One region of the Tardiphaga sp. 862_B3_N4_1 genome, then DNA from elsewhere that is predicted to be linked to it. Evidence: riboswitches for the same ligand, from Rfam matches in the RefSeq annotation. Region 1 holds a riboswitch; each other region holds the start of a gene.
The links. A riboswitch is a leader RNA that binds a small molecule or an ion and turns the genes downstream of it on or off. The one in region 1 is predicted to bind cobalamin.

Region 2: it holds a riboswitch for cobalamin, as region 1 does, so the genes downstream of both, metE (5-methyltetrahydropteroyltriglutamate--homocysteine S-methyltransferase) here and AB8B02_RS30540 (ribonucleoside-diphosphate reductase subunit alpha) in region 1, are expected to answer to the same signal.
Region 3: it holds a riboswitch for cobalamin, as region 1 does, so the genes downstream of both, AB8B02_RS00020 (DUF1636 family protein) here and AB8B02_RS30540 (ribonucleoside-diphosphate reductase subunit alpha) in region 1, are expected to answer to the same signal.

The regions. Positions count from the first base shown of each region.
Region 1 covers NZ_JBPWQB010000002.1:2,792,588-2,800,564, reverse strand. Annotated here, with positions in the region: gene AB8B02_RS30540 (ribonucleoside-diphosphate reductase subunit alpha) at 1-2,601, opposite strand, end outside; cobalamin riboswitch at 2,721-2,935, opposite strand; gene AB8B02_RS30535 (hypothetical protein) at 3,125-3,310, shown strand; gene AB8B02_RS30530 (GlxA family transcriptional regulator) at 3,317-4,096, opposite strand; gene AB8B02_RS30525 (HD domain-containing protein) at 4,448-5,089, shown strand; gene AB8B02_RS30520 (glycosyltransferase family 87 protein) at 5,061-6,257, opposite strand; gene ftsH (ATP-dependent zinc metalloprotease FtsH) at 6,424-7,977, opposite strand, start outside.
Region 2 covers NZ_JBPWQB010000001.1:2,061,759-2,069,735, reverse strand. Annotated here, with positions in the region: gene secD (protein translocase subunit SecD) at 1-344, opposite strand, end outside; gene yajC (preprotein translocase subunit YajC) at 389-760, opposite strand; gene AB8B02_RS09650 (ATP-binding protein) at 953-1,924, shown strand; gene metE (5-methyltetrahydropteroyltriglutamate--homocysteine S-methyltransferase) at 1,971-4,358, opposite strand; cobalamin riboswitch at 4,463-4,674, opposite strand; gene AB8B02_RS09640 (peptidoglycan DD-metalloendopeptidase family protein) at 4,843-6,246, opposite strand; gene AB8B02_RS09635 (protein-L-isoaspartate(D-aspartate) O-methyltransferase) at 6,354-7,004, opposite strand; gene AB8B02_RS09630 (response regulator) at 7,297-7,674, shown strand; gene surE (5'/3'-nucleotidase SurE) at 7,702-7,977, opposite strand, start outside.
Region 3 covers NZ_JBPWQB010000001.1:2,772-10,748, reverse strand. Annotated here, with positions in the region: gene AB8B02_RS00045 (Zn-dependent hydrolase) at 1-350, shown strand, start outside; gene AB8B02_RS00040 (putative bifunctional diguanylate cyclase/phosphodiesterase) at 347-2,335, opposite strand; gene AB8B02_RS00035 (tyrosine phosphatase family protein) at 2,607-3,119, shown strand; gene cobS (adenosylcobinamide-GDP ribazoletransferase) at 3,112-3,876, opposite strand; gene cobT (nicotinate-nucleotide--dimethylbenzimidazole phosphoribosyltransferase) at 3,877-4,932, opposite strand; cobalamin riboswitch at 5,032-5,222, shown strand; gene AB8B02_RS00020 (DUF1636 family protein) at 5,332-5,781, shown strand; gene cobU (bifunctional adenosylcobinamide kinase/adenosylcobinamide-phosphate guanylyltransferase) at 5,778-6,308, shown strand; gene cobW (cobalamin biosynthesis protein CobW) at 6,309-7,322, shown strand; partial or broken gene cobN (cobaltochelatase subunit CobN) at 7,338-7,977, shown strand, end outside.

The DNA.
Region 1 (7,977 bases):
CGCCTCGATCAGCCACGCGCTGTCGATTTCGAACGAGGTCGCATACAGCGCCTTGAGATCGTCGGGCACGCGATCGATCGATCCGACGCTGCCGTCGAAATATTTGAGGTCGGAGACCATCACCTCGTCCCACAACCCGCGCTTCTTCAGATCGCGCACGAGGAAAGCATTCACCACTGTGAAATCGCCTGACATGTTCGATTTGACATACAGGTTCTGATAGGCCGGCTCGATCGACTGCGCGACGCCGCAGATATTGGAGATCGTCGCTGTCGGCGCGATCGCCATCACGTTGGAATTACGCATACCGGTGGACTTCACACGGTCACGCAGGCCGTTCCAGTCGAGCGTGGTCGAGCGATCCATCTGCACGCCACCGCGGGCTTCCGCGAGTATCTCGATGGAGTCGATCGGCAGGATGCCGCGGCTCCACAGCGATCCATCGAAGGACGGATAACGGCCGCGCTCGGCGGCGAGATCTACCGATGCGGAGATCGAATGGAAGGCAATCGCTTCCATGCTGGTGTCGGCAAACGCCACGGCCGCATCCGACGCCATCGCGATACCCTGCACCTGCAGTGCATCCTGAAAGCCCATCAGACCGAGACCGACCGGGCGATGCTTGAGGTTGGAACGCCGCGCTTCCGGGATGGTATAGAAGTTGATGTCGATGACATTGTCGAGCATCCGCATCGCCGTGGTCACGGTGCGCTTCAGCTGCGCGTGATCGAGACCGTCCTTGCCGATATGATTGAGCAGGTTGACAGAGCCGAGATTGCAGACCGCGACCTCATCATCGGACGTATTCAGCGTGATCTCCGTGCAGAGATTCGATGAATGGATCACGCCAGCATGCTGCTGCGGCGAGCGCAGATTGCAGGGATCCTTGAAGGTGATCCAGGGATGGCCGGTCTCGAACACCATGGTCAGCATGCGGCGCCACAAGTCAGTTGCGCGCACCTTCTTGAACACGCGGATCTCGCCGCGCGCAGCTTTTTCCTCATAGGCTGCGTAGCGCTCGGCAAACGGCTTGCCATAGAGATCGTGCAGTTCCGGCGTCTCGTCCGGCGAGAACAGCGTCCATTCGCCATCAAGCTCGACGCGCTGCATGAAAAGATCCGGCACCCAGTTGGCGGTGTTCATATCGTGCGTGCGGCGGCGGTCGTCGCCGGTGTTCTTGCGGAGATCGAGGAATTCTTCGATGTCGATGTGCCAGGTCTCGAGATAGGCGCAGACCGCGCCCTTGCGCTTGCCGCCCTGGTTGACGGCGATGGCCGTATCGTTTGCGACCTTGAGGAATGGCACCACGCCCTGGCTCTCGCCATTGGTACCCTTGATATGCGCGCCGAGACCGCGCACGCGCGTCCAGTCATTGCCGAGACCGCCGGAATATTTCGCCAGCAGTGCGTTGTCCTTCACCGACTTAAAGATGCCGTCGAGATCGTCGGCCACCGTCGTGAGGAAGCAGGACGACAGCTGCGGCCGCTGCGTACCCGAATTGAACAGCGTCGGCGTCGAGGCCATGAAGTCGAACGACGACAGCAGATTGTAGAATTCGATGGCGCGGGCTTCGCGGTCGATCTCGCGCAGCGCGAGGCCCATGGCAACGCGCATGAAGAAGGCCTGGGGCAGTTCGATGCGATTGCCCTGCACATGCAGGAAGTAGCGATCATAGAGCGTCTGCAATCCCAGGAACTGGAACTGAAGGTCCCCTTCCGGCTTCAGCGCGGCAGCGATTCGCTTCAGGTCGAAGCGCGCGAGTTCGGGATCGAGCAGCTCGGCCGCAATGCCGGTCTTGATATAGGCGCCGAAATATTCGGCGTAGCGCGTGGTCATGTCGGCCTGCGACGCGTGGGTCGGCGTGCCCCCTACAATGGACAGGACTTCGGTGCGCAGCTTGTCGAGCAGCAGGCGGGCGCTGACAAAGGTGTAGTTCGGCTCCTGCTCCACCAGCGTACGCGCGGCCATGATGCCGGCCAGTGCCAGCTCATCCAGCGTAATGCCGTCATAGAGATTGCGGCGGGTTTCCTCGAGCACCGGGGCGGCATCGACTCCGTCAAGGCCGGCGCAGGCCTCGTTGACGATCAGCGCGAGACGCGCCGAATCGAGAGGCGCGCGCGTGCCGTTGGCGAGCGTGACATGCAGCACCGGTGCGGTGGAAACCGGCGCGGGCTTGGCTGCCAGTTCCTCGGCGCGGGTGCGAGCGCGCTCCTCGCGGTACAGGACATAAGCGCGGGCCACCTTGTGGTGCTCGCTGCGCATCAGCGCCAGTTCGACCTGATCCTGGACGTCCTCGATATGGAAGGTGCGGCCTTCGCCGACGCGGCGAGTCAGCGCCGCCACGACTTCGCCGGTCAGCTGTTCCACCGCCTCATGGACGCGGCGCGAGGCCGCTGCCGTGTGGCCCTCGACGGCCAGAAAGGCTTTGGTCATGGCCACGGAAATCTTGCTACCGTCGAAGGGAGATACAGTGCCGTTGCGCCGGATGATCTGCATCGAGGGTTCGCGCGCAGGCGCAGCAAGCGTTTCCGGGGACAGCTGAATCAGCGGAGCGTGAGCCGCATCGCGGCCGTTGGACAGAGCGGAAGAGGAAGTAGGCATCGGCAAGACCCCGTGTGATGCATCAAGCAATGGGGGCTGGGGCCGAAAGGACGCTGCAAAATACACGGCGGAGATCCGCCGGCATTGCCTGCAAGCGACCGCTGGGACACCCCGCCCATGGACGTTCTGGTGTCGCGGCAGGTCTCCTGGCTCGCAGGTCAATGTCTGTTTCAGCCTTCCCGATGCTTGCGCATCAGTGACTTCAATCGAAACAGACTCACTGCTTACAGTTGCGGGGGCAGCGCCGGAATATGACGCAAAACAGCGTCTTTACCGGCTTCCCTCTTAGCCACCAAGTCTTGCGACAGGGCGGACCGTGACATCTACATTTGGTGTGACCCGCGGTGAAGTGTCAAGCGGGCATTGCGATCCACGGCAACAAATCCCGTAGGGCTGTTGGTTCAGTGGACAACCGCTTGCGTGGCGGAAACCGCGGGATCGTTGGCGGTTTCTGAACGATGCGATTCGTTGCCGCCGAGCACCGCGAAGCGCAGAACATCGTGATCAACCGATGGAGGATGCGATGCGCGACCTGATGACGACCACTGAAAGGATCAACTTCAACGGTTTCGTAGAGCGAGCGGGTGCGGTCACGACGTTCGAGACGACGGATCAGATCGCCCGGCGCCGCCTCGACGAGATGCTGAACGAAGCGCTGAGGGACAGCTTTCCTGCGAGCGATCCGATTTCTTCGCTGCAACTCGCCTGAGCAGAATCAAACCGCTCGAAAGCTGGCCCGATACTGGCTGGGCGTCAGACCCAGCCGTCGCACGAAAACCTGACGCATATGTTCGGCGGTGGTGAAACCGGATTCATAAGCCACCACCTTGAGCGGCAGATCGCTGCCTTCGAGACGGTTACGCGCCGTGTCGATCCGGGCGCCTTCGACAAAATCCGCCGGCGTCATCTTTGTTTCCTGCTTGAATACCCGCGCAAAGGTGCGCGCACTCATGCCCGCAACCTCGGCCAGTTCATCCACGCTGTGCGCGTCACGCAGATGGGCCATCACATGCGCGTGGACCCGCGCGATCGGAGAATGCGGCTCGGCCGGCGGTACCAGATAGGGACTGAATTGCGACTGGCCACCCTGGCGCTGCGCCACCACAACCAGACGCTTGGCTACGGCCAGCGCGACATCCGCGCCATGATCTTCCTGGACCAGTGCGAGACCGAGATCGATCCCTGCGGTGACGCCGGCCGACGTCACCAGCGCGCCGTCGCGGCTATAGATGCGATCGAACTCCACATGCGCTTTGGGGAAACGCAGCGCCAATAGCGGCGCATTCTGCCAGTGCGTCGTCACCGTCTTGCCGTCGAGCAGGCCTGCATGGCCGAGCGCGAATGCCCCGGTGCACACCGAGCCGTAACGCCTCGCCTGGAGCGCCGCATTGGCCAGCCACTCTGTAAGCTGCGGATCCGCCTCTGCCGTCGGCAGCCCAGGCCCGCCGGCCACCAGAACCAGATCCCAGGGTTTGTTCGCATCACTGAACGCCAGATCGGCAGATATCCGCAGACCGTTCGATGCACGCAGGGCGCGCAGTCTGCAGCGACAAGTGTGATGTCGTAGCCGTCGCCCGGCGCGACGAAGCCATTGGCCTCCATGAACACATCAAGCGGACCGGCTACGTCCAGCGACTGGACGCCCGGAAAGATCGCAAGAGCAACGGTCTTCATGGTGATGCTTCATTCCGACGGCGAGGACAGGCCCAAGTCATTCTGAATAGATAGTGGTCTTGCGGCAGGAAATCACGGGCGAATGGCAGCTTTGCAGGGCGCGGCGCGATTGCGAGGACACAGCCCCCGGACGACAACGGATGCATCATAGCGACAGTGCAAGGAGCATCCCATGAGCAAGACCATCGCCGGCATCACAGTCCCCGACAGCGCCCTCGCCCGCCAGGTCGATCAGCTGGTGCGCGACACCGAAAGCGATCTTCTGTATCATCATTCCAATCGGGTTTTCCTGTTCGGCGCGCTCGCCGGACAGCGCAAGGGTCTCAAAGTCGATTCCGAGTTACTTTATGTCGGCGCGATGTTTCACGACATGGGCCTGCAGGCGCCCTATGCGAGCAAGGAGGAGCGCTTCGAAGTCGATGGCGCAAATGCTGCCGCAGACTTTCTGCGCAGCCACAGGATCGATGAGCGCGACATCGACGATGTCTGGGACGCCATCGCGCTTCACACGACACCGGGCATTCCCAAGCACAAGCGGCCCGTGGTTGCGCTTGTGACAGCGGGTGTCGAGATGGATGTATTGGGTCTGGAGTATGATGCCTTCACGGCACATCAGCGCCATGAAGTCTGCGCCTGCCATCCGCGTGGGCATGACTTCAAGAACGGGATCATCGATGCATTCGCTGCGGGAACGATCCACAAGCCGGACACGACCTTCGGCAACGTCAAGGCTGACGTGCTCGACCTCCGCGACCCCACCTACAAGCGCGGGAATTTCTGCAGCATCATCCTGAACTCGGCGTGGAGCGAATAGCCTCGCGCACGCGCATGGCGATCAACGCTGCCACCAGCAGCGTTGCGCCAAAGCCTGTGGGAGCGCCGAGGAACGGATAGGCGATCAGCAGCGCAGCAGCGAGACCGAGCACCGGCAGTTCGTGACGGCGAAAGCCTTCCGCGAGACCTATACGGGCGATGAAGCCGATGGCAATCGCAAGCACCATCACGTCGTACAGGAAAAGGTAGGGCGTCGTGAGCAAGGCGCCGACTGCCAGCGCAGCGGCTTTCAGTTCATAGCGCACGCTGCTGCGCCACAACGGCACCAGCACCGCTACGACGGCACCAATCATGATCCACTGGAACATCCAGGCCAGCGGCTCGCTGCCGTCGAAATAGCGCACCAGTGCAAAGATGCTCTGCATCTTGCCCCATGGCGCTCGGCCTTCGGTGAGGAAGGCCTGCGAGAACATCGGCATCCAGTGAATAAATGCCTGCCAGCTCTCGGTGCCGAAAGCGAGCCACGACACCGCGGCCAGCAGCACGGTGGTGATGCCTGCGCTGACAAACGCCTTCCATTGTGCCGCCGCGATCAGCATCAGCGGAAACAGGAAACCATATTGCGGCTTGTAGCTGAGCAGACCCAGACAGATTCCCGACAGGATCGGCCGCATCGGCAGCAGCACCAGCATGCCGCCGATCAGCGCCGCGGTCAGAAATCCATTCTGCCCGACAAGGCCGTTGGTCATCACCACCGGAAAAGCCGCAGCCAGTAAAAGGCCGAAGGGACGACCGACGACCGCACGCATCGCCGCCAGATACGGCACGAAGCTGACCGCAGCCCAGCCGGCAAAGGCCACGGCATAAGGCAGCTTCGCGAGCAGTGCCGCGATGAACAGGAACGGCGGCGGATAGTGCCAGGCGAAATTGCCGGGATAGCTCTGACCGAGAACAGCGATCTGGACCTTTTTCTGGATGTCCCAGTCATAGGCCCAGGCCGGATGACCATCGAGCACCAATCGCCCGGCAGACCACACATTGACGAAATCGGTGGGCGAGCCGAGGCCGTCTTCATAGATCCAGCCGCGACCGTAGAAGGTCGGGAAGAAGGCGAGATGCAACATCGCCAGGATGATGCAGACAATCAGCAGCGCCGGCGGAATTGGGCCACGCTCGGGTGTCGAAGTCATCGTGAGCGGCGCTGGCATAGGGTCCCCAATGCGCATCAAGGGCGCCGGGCGACAGTGCCGAGGGAAGTTTGAGGAAGGTTTAAGTGGGACGTGGTCCCCAGATCGGGCCTCGCTCCATTTGAGCTACAGATAACAAAAAACGCGGCCTTTCGGCCGCGTTTTGCATATTTACGTGTGTACGACTTTACGCCTGCGGCTGCGGCTCCAGGCCACCGTCCGGACGCGGGCGCGGCTTGCCAGCGGGCGGCACAGCCGAGGTGCGCGGGCCCGACGGCTCCAGCACCGACTCGCGGTTCGGCTTCTTGCCGTTCAGCAAATCCGTGATCTCGTCGCCCGAGAGGGTTTCGAATTCCAGCAAGCCCTTGGCCAGCGTTTCGAGGTCATCGCGCTTCTCGGTGAGGATCTTGGTCGCTTCGTCATAGCCTTCGGCGACCAGACGCTTCACTTCGGAGTCGATCTTCTGCGCCGTGGATTCCGAGACCGCCTGGGTGCGGTTCATCTGCATGCCGAGAAAGACCTCGTCGTTGTTCTCGCCATACGACACCGTACCGAGTTCTTCCGACAAGCCCCAGCGCGTCACCATCATGCGAGCAAGCCGCGTGGCCTGCTCGATATCGGAGGACGCACCCGAGGTGACCTTGTTGCGGCCGAAGATCAATTCTTCAGCAACGCGGCCACCCATCATGATGGCGAGGCGCGAGGTCATCTGCTCCAGGGACATCGACATCTTGTCGCGTTCCGGCAGCTGCATGACCATGCCGAGCGCACGGCCGCGCGGAATGATAGTCGCCTTGTGGATCGGGTCGGTGGCGACGACGTTGAGGCCAACGATCGCGTGGCCGCCCTCGTGATAGGCCGTCAGCATCTTCTCTTCCTCGGACATCACCAGCGACTTGCGCTCGGCGCCCATCATCACCTTATCCTTGGCCTCTTCGAACTCGCTCTGCGTCACCATGCGCTTGTTACGGCGCGCGGCAGTCAGTGCGGCCTCGTTGACGAGGTTCATCAGGTCCGCGCCGGAGAAACCGGGCGTGCCGCGGGCAATGGTCTTGAGGTTGATATCCGGCGCCAGCGGCACCTTGCGGACATGGACCTTGAGGATCTGCTCGCGGCCGACGACGTCCGGATTTGGTACCACGACCTGACGGTCGAAACGGCCGGGACGCAGCAGCGCGGGATCCAGCACGTCAGGACGGTTGGTGGCGGCGATCAGGATCACGCCTTCATTGGCCTCGAAGCCATCCATCTCGACCAGCAACTGGTTGAGGGTCTGTTCGCGCTCGTCATTGCCGCCGCCGAGACCGGCGCCACGATGACGACCGACGGCGTCGATTTCGTCGATGAAGATGATGCAGGGCGCATTCTTCTTGGCCTGCTCGAACATGTCACGCACGCGGGATGCGCCGACGCCGACGAACATTTCGACGAAGTCCGAACCCGAAATGGTGAAGAACGGCACATTGGCTTCGCCCGCGACCGCACGCGCGATCAGCGTCTTACCGGTGCCGGGAGGGCCAACCAGCAGCACGCCGCGCGGGATACGTCCGCCGAGGCGCTGATACTTGCCGGGGTCGCGCAGGAATTCGACGATTTCCTGCAGGTCCTGCTTGGCCTCATCGACACCGGCGACGTCCTCGAAGGTGACGCGGCCGTGGGCCTCCGTCAGCATCTTGGCGCGCGACTTGCCGAAGCCCATCGCCTTGCCGGCGCCGCCCTGCATCTGGCGCGACAGGAAGAT
Region 2 (7,977 bases), on a different contig from region 1:
AGCTTGGTGAGCGCGGTCTGATACTCGGTGTCCTTGGTGATACGGACTTCGACATTGTCGCCGCGAACGCCAAGGCCGGTATAGACGATCTTGGCATCACGCAGTGTGCGGCGGACGTCGTCGCGCACCTGATCGAGCTTGTCCTTCTTGACCGAATTGGCATCGACTTCGAGCAGGATGTGCGAGCCGCCCTGCAAGTCGAGGCCCAGCACCAGATGGCGCTGCGCCCATTTCGGCCAGGTTTTCACGGTGGCTTCGGGGAAGAAATTCGGAACCGCGCACAGGCAGACCACGAGCGCCGTCAGAATGACCGCCAGCGCCTTCCACCGCGTGAAATACAACATCGAGATGATCCGTCAGATTCTTGAAATGGCGACGCGCAAACGCATCAGCTCGCGGCCGCGTCGTCCTTGGCATCAGCCTTGTCCGCCTTCTCCTTGGCGGGCTCACCTTTGGTGCGCACGCCCGAGATCATCGTGCGGAGCTGACGTACGCGAACGCCTTCAGCGAGTTCGAACTCGACCTGCTCGTCATCGACCACCTTGGTGACCTTGCCGACGAGACCGCCCGAGGTGACGATGGTGTCGCCGCGGCGGATGTTCTTCACCATCTCGGCGTGGTCCTTCACCTTCTTCTGCTGCGGACGCAGGATCAGGAAATACATGATCACGAAGATCAGAGCGAAAGGCAGCAGCGACATCAGCATGCTGTTGGTGTCGCCGCCGGCTGCAGCCTGGGCAAACGCAGGGGTAATGAACATCGGAAGTCCTCGTGAACGCTGGGGAATAACCGGCGACGCGTCGGCGTTCGGCCGGTTTGGGTAAATTCGCGCGGACTATAGCGGCCGGCGTCCCAATTGCAACGCCGGTAAACCCTCTGATTTGTCTGCGATTTGTACCGCTTGCGGATGTGTTCCGGGCTCGATATGGGTGCGCGCCGAGGAAAGTCAAAAATGTCAAAAAAGCCCAATAAAACAAGCCGCCACCCTGCCAAAAAGGCTCCCGCGACCCGCACGACGAAGACCGCGGCAAAACGTCCGCGACCAGCCGCCGCCCCCCCGATGGAGGAGCGGATCGCGCTCGCCCTCGAAGCCATCGCCGCAGGTATGGCTGCCACGGCGCCGAAGCGCTCCAATGCCGATTCTCTGGCCAGCGCCGAGGCCTTCATATGGCATCCCGACGGCCGCCTGGCTCCAGTCCCCAAAGTCAGCCGGGTCGATATTGGCTTGCTGCAGGGCATCAATCAGCAGGTCGACACCCTGATCGAGAACACCCGGCGTTTCGCCAACGGCCTGCCGGCCAATAATGCGCTGCTGTGGGGCGCGCGCGGCATGGGCAAGTCGTCGCTGGTCAAGGCCGCGCATGCCTCGGTCAATGCCAGCAAGTCCGTCGCCGGCCGCCTCAAGCTGGTCGAGATCCATCGCGAGGACATCGAGAGCCTGCCGGCGCTGATGGAACAGATCCGTGCCTCGGATTTCTATTTCATCGTGTTCTGCGACGACCTTTCTTTCGACGGCAACGATGCGTCCTACAAATCGCTGAAAGCCGTATTGGAAGGCGGCATCGAAGGCCGGCCGGACAACGTCATCCTCTATGCGACCTCGAACCGCCGCCATCTTCTGGCGCGCGAGATGATCGAGAACGAACGCTCGACCGCGATCAATCCCGGCGAAGCCGTCGAGGAAAAGGTGTCGCTGTCAGATCGTTTCGGCCTCTGGCTCGGCTTCCACAAATGCAGCCAGGACGAATATCTCGACATGGTGCGCGGCTATTGCAGCCATTACAGCATCAAGACCGACGCCGCCGAGCTGGAGCGAGACGCATTGGAATGGTCGACCACCCGTGGCTCGCGCTCAGGTCGCGTGGCTTGGCAGTTCGTGCAGGAGCTCGCCGGCCGTCTCGGCGTGAAGCTGGCCACAAAGTAAAGGCAAATGCCGCCCCGTCATGACAACGGGGCGGCATTCGACTCGCCTAGGCGAGGCTTCGCAACTCACGTGCCGCCGCGACCATATTCACGAGCGCAGGCCGCACCTCCTCCCATTTGCGGGTTTTCAGTCCACAATCGGGATTGATCCAGAGCTGGGAGTCCGCCAGCCGCTGCCGTGCAAGCTTGAGCAAATCGACCATGTCGCGCGTTTCAGGCACCCGCGGCGAGTGGATGTCATAGACCCCGGGACCTATCTCGTTTGGATACTTGTAAGTCCTGAACGCATCGAGCAGCTCCATCTTCGATCGTGACGTTTCGATGGAGATCACGTCGGCGTCCATGGCACCGATCGCATCGATGATGTCGTTGAACTCCGAGTAGCACATATGCGTATGGATCTGCGTGTCATCACGCACGCCCGACGAACAGATGTGGAAGCTCTCCACGGCCCAATCGAGATAGGACTTCCATTCCGATTTGCGCAGCGGAAGCCCTTCGCGCAGTGCCGCTTCGTCGATCTGGATCATGCCGGCGCCAGCCTTTTCAAGATCAGCCACCTCATCGCGTATCGCGAGCGCGATCTGCCGGCACGCCACCTCGCGGGGAATGTCATCGCGCACGAACGACCAGTTCAGGATTGTGACAGGCCCTGTCAGCATTGCCTTCATCGGCCGGTCGGTGAGCGACTGCGAATAGTGCCACCATTCGACGGTCATGGGATGCGGCCGGGACACGTCTCCAAACAAGACAGGAGGCCGTACATAGCGGGAGCCATAGGATTGCACCCAGCCATGCTTGGTGAAGGCGAAGCCGGAAAGTTGCTCACCAAAATACTGCACCATGTCGTTGCGCTCGAACTCGCCATGCACCAGCACGTCGAGACCAATATTCTCCTGCCAGCGAACCGCCCTCGCCGTCTGGTTCTGCAGGAACGTCTTGTAGGCGGCATCGCTGAGTGTACCCCTGACATGGGCTCCGCGTGCGTTTCTCACTTCCGCGGTCTGCGGAAACGAGCCGATGGTCGTTGTCGGGAATGCCGGCAGTTTGAAGCGTCGATGCTGTTCGGCAGCGCGCGTGGCAAAGTCACTGCCTCGACGACGCATTGTCGCGTCAACAGAGGCGACGCGTTTGGCGACCGCAAGATCGTGGATCTTCGACGATGCCAGTCGCGCAGCCGCCGCGGCATCCGACGCGACAAGCGTTGCAGCGACATCAGCGCGGCTGCCAGCCAGCGCTGCTCCAAGTGCGGCCAGCTCTTCCATCTTCTGGATCGAAAAAGCCAGCCAGCTTTTGACGTCCGGATCGAGATCAGTCTCAAGGCTGAGATCGATCGGCACATGTAGCAGCGAACAGGACGGCGCGAGCTCAACGCGATCCCTCCCCAGGAGATCGACCATGGGCTCCAGACCATCGAGCAGGCTGGACAGATCGGACCGCCAGATATTACGTCCATCGATCACGCCGAGCGAGAGGACCAGATCCTTCGGCGCCTTCGCAGCGACTTCGTCGAACTGATCGGGTGCCCGAACCAGATCGAGATGAAGCCCGGCGACGGGGAGCGACAGGGCCAGATCGAGGTTGTCGCTAAGTTCGCCAAAGTAAGTGTTCAGCATGATCCTGAGCTGCGGGACCGCTTCTGCAAAGGCGGCGTAGGTCCGCTGCAGCGCCTGCCGGGCCGGCGCGTCAAGATCGAGCACCAGACATGGCTCATCCAGTTGCACCCATTCTGCGCCTCTGTCGGCCAATTCCCCGAGCACCTCGACATAAACAGGCAGTAATCGATCGAGCAGCGTCAGCGGATCGAATGACGCATCCGCACTCTTGGCCAGCTTCAGATAGGTCACAGGGCCGACCAGCACAGGCCGCGTCTGATAGCCGAGCGATCTCGCCTCTTCGTACTCCTTGATCGGCTTGCGCGATGCGAGACCGAAGGTCTGATCCTGCACCAGCTCAGGCACCATGAAATGATAGTTGGTATCAAACCACTTGGTCATCTCCTGTGCTGGTACGCCTTGCGACGTGTCTTGCGCATGAGAGCCGTGCGTGCAGGCCTCGTCATGCCCAGCGCCTTGTGATCCACGCGCCATGGCAAAATAGGTCGCGAAGGAAACGTCTCCGCCCTTCCAGCCATAGACTTTGGGAATGGCGCCTACCATGACGCTGGTATCGAGCACCTGATCGTAGAAGGAGAAGTCGTTCGACGGCATGACCGTGATCCCGAGCGACTTCTGACGCGCCCAATTTGCGGCACGCAGCCCGACGCCGACATCGATCAGCGCATTCTCGTCGATTGCACCGGACCAATAGCTTTCCAGCGCCATCTTGAGCTCACGCCGCGGACCGATCCGTGGCGTTCCCAATGTAGCAACAGGAAGGGAGGACGTAGATTTGGCAGAAGACTTTGAAGAAGTAGACTTTGACACAGTAGACATGGCTTAACCCCAATGATTGGGGGCAAAAGGCCAAAGTGACACGTCTGGATTCCACGACGGCAGTCGCGGAATCGCAACCGCACCACCGGGACACCCCGCCCGAGGACGTTTATGTTGTCGAGGCAGGTCTCCTGGCTCGCGGGTCAATGCTGCTGTCCGGCCTTCCCAAAACCTTTGCGGGTCTCAGTGACTTTAATGGACAGCGGCTCACCGCTTACAGTTGCGGGGGCAGCTCCGGCCTTGGCTTAACGCCTCACCGGCTTCCCTCTTAGCTTCGGGCAAATCTTCCCGAAGAACCACGACATCCTCACATATGGGCAACATCGCGCGGCAGTCAACCGAGCTTGCGTGCGCAAGCTGCCCACTCGCGGCAGCGCGTTGAAGATTCCGGAGCTGGAGTGGGCCGTAGCCCCGAGATCAAACGCATCAAGCCCGGCACGAGGCCGGGCTTGCTCAAATGCTAACTACACTTCGTGGACTGCGCTTATGCGCCGTTGAGGAATTGCAGCGGATCGACCGGCGACGAGCCCTTGCGGATCTCGAAGTGAAGCTGCGGCGAAGTGACTTCGCCGGACTGGCCGGACTTGCCGATCACCTGACCGCGCTTGATGGTCTCACCACGTTTCACCATCAGCTCACTCGCATGGGCATATGCGGTGACGTAACCGTTGGAGTGACGAACGAGAACCAGATTGCCGTAGCCCTTCAGCTCGTTGCCGGAATAGGCAACGACGCCATCTTCGGCTGCCTTGATCGGCGTGCCTTCCGGCACGGCGACATTAATGCCGTCATTTGATTTGCCATTGGTCTTGGCGCCGTAGCCTGTGACCACGCGGCCGCGCACCGGCCAACGGAACGTCGGCAAAGCGCCGGTTGCGTCAGCGGCTTTAGTCGGCGATTCCGGCGTGGTTTCTTCAGGCGTCGTCGTGGCACTTGCCAGACGGGCCTTCTGTGCGGGCTCGGCAGAAGCAACACGGGCCACGGCAGCGGACGTGACCGCGCCAGCCGGAGCGGCCGTCACGGCTGCGACGGGCGCAGCGAGCGGCGCTGCTGCAGGAGCTGCATTGGCCGTACGCGCGCCGGGTACCGTGATCTTGGAGCCAAGCTTCAATTGGGCAGTCGGCGCCAGACCATTGGCGCGCGCGAGTTCGGCGACCGGCACGTTGTTCCGGCGCGAGATGCTCATCAGCGTATCGCCGCGATTGACGAAATGCATGGTCGATGCGCCGACGGCAGGTTTGCTCGCAGCAGCGGCAACGGCCGGAGTTGCCGCAGCGCCCTGGCGCGGAATGATCAGCGACTGGCCGGGCGACAGCGCGCGCGGACCCTTGTAGCCATTGGCCTGCAGGATCGCGGCCGACGAGACGTTGTAGCGCTTCGCCAGACCGTCGAGCGTGTCGCTGGTGCCGACGATGATCGAGGTGCCGCCATCACGGGCAAGGCCATTGGTCGCTGCAACCGAGCGCGGCGCCGTGGAGCCGGTGGTTTCGATCGGCGCACGTGCGGGCGGCGGCGTATACATACCGTTGCCGCCCCCGCTGACGGGTGCAGCCGACGCAACCGGACGAGCTGTCGGATAGGACTGCGGCGCCGAGATCGGCGGCGGCAAAGCCTGCGATTGATACTGCGGCTGCGGATTATAGGCCGGGCGCTGATACTGCGGCAGCTCCTGGCGCTCGACCGGCGCGCGCGGTGCTCGCTGCGGCACCGAGCCGGTGGTTTCGCCTTGCCAGCCAAAGCCACGGGACTGACCTGAGTCAAAATTTGGATTCTGAGATAGCCGTGTCTGCATGTCGGCGCTGCAGCCGGCAAAACCGATAGACATCAGCGCCAGCACCGCGACCTGCGGAGCGCGGCGCGAGTAAAGCAACTCGACAACGCTGGACATTGGTTACTCACTCATACGCAACAAACAACTGAATTGAGTAAACACCGTCTCCGTTACCAAGCCTTTAACCTTGCGACCAACACGTGACAGCCGTTCACGAACTTTTTTCAGAGTTCGCGCGCGATGCCCGGAAGTGCAGGCACGAAACGTACATCCACGAGCTCCTTTCGCTCCAATCCATCCCCGGTTTTGCGGATCCGGACCAGGGTCTGGACGCCATTATGAGGACCAACCGGCGCAAGCAGAATACCCCCCTCCTCAAGCCGATCGGTCAGCGCCACCGGCACCTCCTCCACTGCGGCGGTCACGACGATCCGGTCAAACGATCCCAAATTGGCAGCCGGGTTGAGGCCGTCGCCGAGCATGACCTCGATATTGTGGAGGCCGAGTGCCTCCAACCGGGTCCGGGCGGCGTCGGCCAGCGTGCGATAGCGCTCGATGCTGAGCACGTCGCGGACGAGCTTTGACAGGATCGCGGCCTGGTAGCCCGATCCCGTGCCGACCTCGAGCACACGGTGACCAGCATTCAATTGCAGCTGTTCGGTCATATAGGCCACCACGAAGGGCTGGCTGATGGTCTGACCGCAGGCAATGGCCAAGGCCGTATCGCGCCAGGCGTGGGCGCGATCGTTCGGCTCGACGAAGCGATCACGCGGAATATCCTCCATTGCGCGCAGCACCAGCCGATCGCTGATCCCACGGCGCCGCAGACCAAGCTGAAACGTCATCTGTTCGGGCGGCTGTCCGACGGTAATCATGGAAATGCCTCACGCAGCACAGGTTAGAAACACTCTCGATCTAGCAAAGATAGATTGATGTATTTCTGCGATCGGAACCGGGATAGCCTAACGACAACTTTTATTGTTCCGCGCGCGGAACCAGCAACATACCAGCCTGTTATGGGCGGGGCGCTGAAATCCTGATCTTGCTCTATCTGGTACCGAACACGCGACATGCGTCTTTGGGTCACGAAAATGGCAATGCGTCGAGATTGCGTTCAACCCGGGAATTTGCGATTTTGTTCAGAGGATTGGGGCAAGGAAACCGGCCATGACTGCAACGAACCCGCCGGGCGGCTCCGTCTTCCTGGTCGAAGACGAGGTCATGATCCGCATGATGGTCGCCGATATGCTCGAGGAACTCGGCTACAGCGTAGCCGCCGAAGCCGGTGACATCAACGAAGCGATCAAGCTGGCTGGGTCTGCCAAGTTCGACATTGCGATCCTCGACGTCAACGTCAACGGCAAGGTGATTTCGCCGGTCGCGGAAGTGATCGCATCGCGCAACCGCCCGTTCATCTTCGCGACTGGCTACGGCGCGCAAGGCCTGCCGGAAGAATTTCGTGACCGCCCGACGCTGCAGAAGCCGTTCCAGATGGAAACGCTGGCGCAGGTGCTGTCAACGACGCTCAAGGGCGTCGCGGTCTAGGCGAGCCCACTCGCCTATTTCGAACTCTCAGCCAAGCGCCTTGGTCAGCGCTTCGGAGAATACATCATCCGTGCGATCGAGACGCAGCGGCGTGACCGAGACATAGCGCGCAGCAAGCGCTGCGAGATCGGTACCCTCCAGCGGGGCTTCCGCGGCGACGATGCGCTCGAAACCGATCCAGAAATACGGATTGTTGCGGCCATCGCGCCGCTCATCGACGCGCAGAAAGCCCTGATTACGCTTGCCCTGCCGGGTGACGACGACACCTTTCACCTCGTCGGCCGCGCAGGCCGGGAAGTTGAC
Region 3 (7,977 bases), on a different contig from region 1:
TCGTGGCACTGCTCGACCGCGAGAGCCTCGCCATCGCCAAACGCGCCAAGGTCGAACGTGAACGTTTCGCGTTGATTTCGCAAAATCCTCCCGTGCCTTGCGACGATCACCTGCTCGATGTTCTCGGGCATAGCGCTGCCAAGCTCGGCTATTCCACGACGCGGCTGGCGTCGGGGGCCGGTCACGACGCGGCTTTCATGTCGCATATCGGCCGCAGCGCGATGCTCTTCATTCCGTCAAAGGACGGCAAGAGCCATTGCCCGGAGGAATGGTCGGAGCCCGAGCAATTGGCCGTCGGGGCGGCAACACTGTTCGAGGCGGTGCGGCTACTCGACGGACAGAACGACTAGCTGGCGGTGCGTTCGGCCAGCACGCCGTGTTGAACAGAAGCCAGATAATCGCCGACCTGCTCGATGCCCATGGGCTTGGCGAAGAAGTAGCCCTGCATGAAACGGCAGTGCTCCTTGCGCAGGAAGTCGACCTGTTCGCCGCTCTCGACGCCCTCGACGATGCAGTCGTGACCGAGGCCGTTGCACAGTCCGAGCATGGTGCGCAGGATCAGGCGCGCGGCAGAATCCGTCTCGATCTTGCTGATGAAGCTGCGATCGATCTTGACCTTGTCCAGCGGCAATTCGCGAATGCAGCTCAGGCTCGAATAGCCGGTGCCAAAATCATCCAGCGAGATGCGGGCCCCCAGAGCCTTCAGGGCATTCAGCGCTTCGGTCGCCTGTGCGAGATTGCCCATCACGGCCGTCTCGGTAATCTCGAAGTCGATGCGGCTGGCCTTCACCTTGCTTTGCTGGACAACAGCAATGATCTTGAGGATCGACAGGGGAGAGGCGACGTCCACCGCAGAGAGGTTGAACGAAATCCGGACATGCTCCGGCCATGTCGCTGCACCTTCAAGGGCCTTGCGCAGCAGCAACGGTGTCAACTGGCCGATCATGCCTGAGCGCTCGGCGGCGACAATGAAGCTCATCGGTGGAACATTGCCCAGCTCCGGGCTCTTCCAGCGCGCCAGGGCTTCGAAGCTCGCGGGCTGTTGTGTTTCTGCGTCGATGATCGGCTGGTAGGCGATCCACAATTCCCGTTCGAGGTCGGCACTGGCCAGGGCCCGACTCACAGAGGAGGCCTCGCGGATATCGGCTTCGTGTTCTGCAGAAAACCGAACGGCCTTGCCACGCTTGTGCTGCTTGGCAAAGAACAGCGCGTAATCGGCGCGCTCGAACAAATCCTGCGCGGTCCTGGCTGTGTCCGGAAATTCCGCATATCCGATCGAGCAGCTGATGCTAACTGTAATGTTATCAATCTCGAACGGGATGTCGAACAGGTTCTCGATGCTCTCTTCCGCCTCAACAATCGCGTCCGGGTCGAGCAATTGGTCGCTGAACATGACGAATTCGTCGCCGCCCAGTCTGCCCAGAAACACGTGAGGGGCGAGATGTGCACGCAGTCTGTCTGCGACTTCGACCAGCAAGCGATCACCCGTGTGGTGCCCATGGATGTCGTTGATCGGCTTGAAGCCGTCAAGATCCAGGATACCGAGCAGCAGGCCGCCGCTACTGTGCTCAGTGTTGACAATGCCGCGCTCGAGCTCGGCAAAGAAGTTCCGGCGATTGGGGAGACCGGTGAGGCTGTCGATATTCGAATTCCGGAAATTCTTGTCGCTCAGCACCTGCAGTTCAGCCTGCTTGATACGCAGCGCCTTCTCCGAATTCACCCGCTTCTCGAAGTCGGAGTAATTGCCGAGCAGCATGAAGAGAACGGCCCCGATAACCACGACGAAGTTGAAGGCGATGGAGACGAAGACGACATTGTCGCTGGAGCCGAAAAAGAACGCGAAAGGCACGACAACCAGCGCCATTACGATCAGCGCTGCCGCGCGCAGATGCATGAGGCAGAAACCGCAGCCGATCGATGTGACGGCCATAAAGAACGCAACGTGGCTTTTGCTATAGGCGTCGCCATAGGGAAACAGGCTGAGGCTCCAGGCAGTGAACGCGACGCCGAGAATGCCTGCAAAGATGATCGAGCCGGTGAGCTTCTCGACGGCCTGATTGAGTGACAGCGTGGTGTTCCGCGCTCTCAGCCAGCTCAGTATCCGGATCACACAGATTGCATCGAATGCAGCAGGGAGATAGACGGTAAGCAGATGTGGCGCAGTACCATAAAAGGTGATCGCAAGTGCCGTCGTGTTGACGACCACCAGCGCATACATCATCGGCACCTGACGGGTGAAGGCAGCGAGTTTCGCTTCCACCAGTTCGGGGTTTTCGCGCGGCACGCGGAAGATCGTTCCGATTTGTGATGCCGCCATTTCGAAGTAGTTCAGCATCGTACCGTCCTGGACTCTGCACTGGTAAGTTAGATACCTATCGCAACTTCTTTAAGATTGGCCTGCCTCGGTTGTCTAAAGTTCGAGCGAGTAACCAATTGTTCTGATTGGTGTATTTTCTTCTGTTTGCGATGGTGCAGGTGCGAAAAGGTCGGGGGTGGTATTAAGAAACCGACCTTGCGTCAGCGACATCGCAGCGGCATGAGGTTGAAGAAGGTCCATTCGCCGTGGGTGAGAGGAAGAACATGACAACAGCGAGCAGGGTGTTCGAATGATCTATGTGAGCTCGCTCGGAGGCCTTGCTGCTGTGGCAAACTCACTGCCGTCCTTCGATCTGCTGACCCTTCTGTCGCCCGCCGCGAGCGAGCGCGACTGGAGCGGGTTGGCGCGTGAGCGTCATGTGGAACTGACTTTTCACGATATCGTCGAGGTGACGCCGGACCTGATCGCGCCAGATGCCGACGTCATGGGTGCCATTCTTCAATTCGGCCGCGGCAGCATCGCTGATCGCCCGATGCTCATTCACTGCTGGGCAGGTATCAGCCGTTCCAGCGCTGCGGCTTACGCCATCGCCTGCGATCGCAATCCCGGCTACGAGGGGGCGATTGCAGATGAACTCCGCAAACGCTCTCCTTACGTGACACCAAACAAATTGATGGTGCAGTTGGCCGACGAACAGCTTGGCCGCGACGGCCGCATGGTCGAAGCCATCGCACGCATCGGCCGCGGTGCGGACGCTTTTGAAGGTGAGCCTTATCGATTGCCGTTGAACTGGCCTATTTGATCAGGGCCGCGACACCAAGCAGAAAGCCGATCTCGAATAGTTGCTCCACAGCACCGAGCACGTCGCCGGTGTAACCACCGATCAGACGACGCGACCAGAGTGCGAGCAGTGCGGCGAGCGCTGCGCCGAGCAGAAGACCCGCAAAAAGCGATACGACCGAGATGAGCATCAGCGGGATCGCCGCAAGCACGACCACAACAAGTGCAAACAACGATTCCTCAAATCGCACGGGCGCCTCGGCGTAAGTGACCTTCATCGCGCTGGTATCGCCGCTATAGGGCAGGCGGTTCATCACGAAGGCCGGCATGGCGCGTGCTGCGGCGTGGACGGCGATCAGCGCTGCCGCACCTGCCCACAGTGGTAATATGGCGAGGGCCGCGATACGCAGCGCCGTGCCCAGGCAAAGTGCGAGCGCCCCGTAGGTGCCGATGCGGCTGTCCTTCATGATCGCAAGGCGCTTCTCGACGGTCCAGCCCCCGCCGAAGCTGTCAGCTGTGTCGGCGAGGCCGTCTTCATGCAGCGCGCTGGTCAGAGCGATGCTTGTCGTGATCGCCAGCAGGGCGGAAATCAGCGGTGACCAGAATTCGCCGGCAACGAGAAACACGATTGCGGATGCAGCGCCGATGCCGGCGCCGACCACCGGAAAATACTTCATTGCACGCGCAAGCCAGTCAGGCCCTTGCGCGTCGATAGTTGCCGGTACCGGCAGCACCGTCAGGAAACGGATCGCATTTAAGAGATGCGGATCCGGCCTCATCTAGATCTTTCCGGCCAGCACGTCGTCGAGGCTGGCGACGTCGGTCAGCATGCGCGCCGCAGCACGGACCAACGGCACCGCAAGCAGCGCGCCGGTGCCTTCACCGAGCCGCAAGCCGAGATCGAGTAGCGGCTTGGCATCGAGCGCGTTCAGCACGATGTCATGGCCGCGTTCGGCCGAGCGGTGTGCGAAGACGCAGTAGTCGCGTGCAGCCGGGCACAGGCGAACGGCGAGCAGTGCCGCGGCGCTGGAGATGAAGCCGTCGATGATCACCGGCCGTCGTTGCGAAGCTGCGCCGAGGATCGCTCCGGCCATGCCTGCGATTTCCAGTCCGCCGAATTCGGCAAGCACATCCAGCGGCGCAGTTGCGTCGCTGCGTGCTGCCGCCTTCGTGATCGCCGCGCGCTTGCGCGCCATGCCGGCATCATCCTGCCCGGCGCCAACGCCGATACAATCATCCAGGGGGGCCGGCGCGAGTCGATGAACCACCAGTGCCGATGAGGCCGTGTTGCCAATTCCCATCTCGCCGAGCGCGATGATGTCTGCGCCGGCCTTGATCTCACCGACGGCGATTCTGAAGCCGCGCGTCAGCGCATCGGCCGCGTGCTCTGCCGTCATCGCTGGCTCGCGCGCGGCATTCGCCGTACCCATGCGAACCTTTGCATCGACCAGCTTCGGGTGCACCGGCAGCTCGGCGGCGACGCCGATGTCGATCACGCGCACACCGATGTCATTGGCCGCGGCGAAAGCATTGGCCGTGGCGCGGCCGGCCAGATAGGTCATCACCATCGCGACCGTGACCGCCGACGGATATTGCGACACGCCTTCGGCTACGAGTCCGTGATCCCCCGCGAAGACCAGCAGCACGGCATTGTCGCCGCGGGGCTCGCCCGGATGCCGGATCATGCCGAGCTGCAGCGCCAGGTCCTCGATTCTCCCCAGCGATCCCGGCGGTTTGGCCTTGCCGTCGATGACGGCGCGGATGCCTGCCGCGATCTGCGGGTCAACAGGCGCAATGGCGGGCGGCTGCCACAAGGACTGGGAATAAGCGGGCATAGGGTTCCTTTTCGCGGCCTAACTGACGCAAGACGACCTACAAGGTCAACAGGTCCGGGCGACAGTCCGTCGGCGCGGTTGACCCCGGCGCACCCGGCAGATAGCGTCTTTTGCGATGGTCCTTCCGCGTGGAAGGTGAATAGGGAAGCCGGTTTGAGGCCGGCGCTGCCCCCGCAACTGTAAGCGACGAGCCCGCGCCGGTGCCACTGGGAATTCTTCAGAATTCTTGGGAAGGCGGCAACAGGCTATGACTCGCAAGCCAGGAGACCTGCCATCACGAACTGTGCTTTGGAGGCGTCGTCGGGGCGGGGTGCACCGGACGGGAGCGAACCGACGGCCATGCTGTCGGCGCGATCCAACAAAGCTCGTAGGCCCGTGAGGGCATGAACTGAGCATGTGATGGATCACGACAGCGCCGATATCTCTGGCGAACAAATTTCGGTCGAACCGCCGCGCCCTGTGCCGGCTGGTCCCGTTGTCGTGAGCGTGTGCATCAGCTGCAAGGCCGCCGAAACCGGCACGATCATCGGGCCGGACATGTTCGACGCGGTGAAGGCCGCGCTCGGCGAGGGCGATGCCGCCGTGATGGTGCGTCCGGTGCAGTGTCTCAGCGTCTGCAAGCGGCCAGCAACCGTCGCGGTGACGAGCCCTGACGGCTACACGTTCCTGTTCGGCGATCTGCAGACCGATAGCGGCAGCGCGGCGCTGGTGTCTTTCGTGGAGTCCTATCAGAAGGCCGACTACGGCCTGGTGCCATGGCGCGAGCGCGCCGAGGTGCTGCGCAAGGGCATGGTCGCGCGCGTGCCGCCGATGCGGTGGTCGCCTGAAGATGGGCGTGCGCCGAAATGACCGCGACCTCTACCACGTTGGTGCTGGGTGGTGCGCGCTCGGGCAAGTCGTCCTTCGCCGAAAAGCTGGTCGATGGCATCGGCCTGACGAAAATCTATCTGGCCACTGCGACGGCCGGTGACGACGAGATGCATGCCCGCATCGCGCAGCATCGCAGGCAGCGCGGCGAAGGCTGGATCACCGTGGAAGAGCCGCTGGCGCTGGTCGATGCGCTGACGCGCGAGGCGACGGTCGGCCGCGTCGTGCTGGTGGATTGCCTGACGCTATGGCTGTCGAATCTGATGTTTGCCGAGCGCGATCCGGAGATCGAGGCGAAGCGCCTCGTGCGTTTTCTCGATGTCTCGCGCTATCCAATCGTGTTCGTGTCCAACGAAGTCGGCCTCGGCCTCGTACCGGAGACACCGCTCGGCCGCGCATTTCGCGATGCGCAGGGCCGGCTCAACCAGATCATCGCGGCCGCCGTGCCGAATGTTGCTTTCATTGCAGCCGGGCTTCCGCTCTGGCTCAAGCGTTCCCAGGAGAATTGAATGTCCCGCGTTCCCGTCACCGTCCTCACCGGATTTCTCGGCGCCGGCAAGACCACGCTGCTACGCTCGCTGCTGACCCAGGCTGATGGCCGCCGCATCGCCGTGATCGTCAATGAGTTCGGCGATGCCGGTTTCGATGGCGGTCTGGTCGAGGAATGCGCGGCAAAGGCCTGTGCGCCCGGCGATATCGTCGAGCTTACCAATGGCTGCATCTGCTGCACCGTCGCCGACGACTTCGTGCCGACCATGGATAAGCTGCTGTCGCGCGAGCGTCCACTCGATGCCATCGTCATCGAGACCTCCGGCCTCGCGCTGCCGCAGCCGCTGTTGAAGGCCTTTGCCTGGCCGGCGGTGAAGACTCGCGCCACTGTCGATGGCGTCGTCACTGTCGTCGACGCACTGGCGCTCTCTGAAGGCCGTGTCACGCTGGACGAAGACGCTGTTGCCGAACAGCGCGCCAGGGACGAAGGCATCGAACACGACGACCCCATCGAGGAAGTGTTCGAGGACCAGCTCGCTTGCGCTGATCTGGTGGTTTTGTCGAAGAGCGATCTCGTCGCTCCGGAAAAACTCGCCGAGATCGAAGCCAAGCTGAAAGCCGTGTTGCGCCCCGGTGTCAGCATCGTGCGCTCGAAGGGCGATCTCGCGCCATCGGTGCTGATCGGCCTCAATGCCGCCGCCGAGGACGACATGGCCGCTCGTGTCGGCCATCACGGCGAGGAAGAAGAACACGACCATGACGATTTCGACAGCATCGTCGTCAAACCCACCGCTGCTGCGAGCATCGATGCGATGCGAGCGCGCATCAGCGACGCGCTTGGCCTCGACGGCGTCCTCCGTGTGAAGGGCCATGCCCGCATCGCCGATAAATCTGCGCCGATCGTCGTGCAGGCCGTCGGTGCCCGCGTTGAACTCGCCTTCGCCCGGCCGGACGTGATGCAGGCCGAGCATCTGGTGGTCATCGGCCTCAAGGGATTCGACGGCGACGCCGTGCGAAAGGCACTCGCCGGGTAACGCAGGTTCACCCGCATGCATCTGAAGCTCGATACCTCCGGCAACATTGACGACGGCGACGTCGCCCGCGATCTCGGGCAGGACACCGCCGATATCGTCGTGCTGTCGGCGGCTGACAGCGATCTGGCGGCGTTCAATGCGGCGCATGCGACACTGCCGAGCGATTTCCCCAGCGTGCGCTTCACCAACATGCTGGCGCTCGGTCATCCCGCGTCGGTCGATCTCTATGTCGAGCGCACGCTGGCTGAGGCGAAGATCGTGGTGCTGCGCATGCTCGGCGGCATCAGCTATTGGCCCCATGGTGTGGAGAGTCTGCGCAGCGACGCGCTGAGCCGCGGTAGCAAGTTCGCCTGCCTGCCCGGCGAGATGGACTGGAATGCCGAGCTGGCTGCACGTGGCACTGTCAGCAGCGATGACACCCACGCACTCTGGCGCTATTGCAGCGAGGGCGGTGTCGATAACGCGCAACTCGCGCTGCGCTATGCCGCGCATCTGATAGGCCACGGCGAGCAACCTCCCGCCGCGCGGCCGATGCCGTCGGCCGGGTTCTGGCCGAGTGAACCGACACCAGATGATCGGCCCAATGCCATCGTGATCTTCTATCGTGCGCTGGTCGCAGGTGGGGACACCGCCGCGATCGATGCGGTGCGTCTGT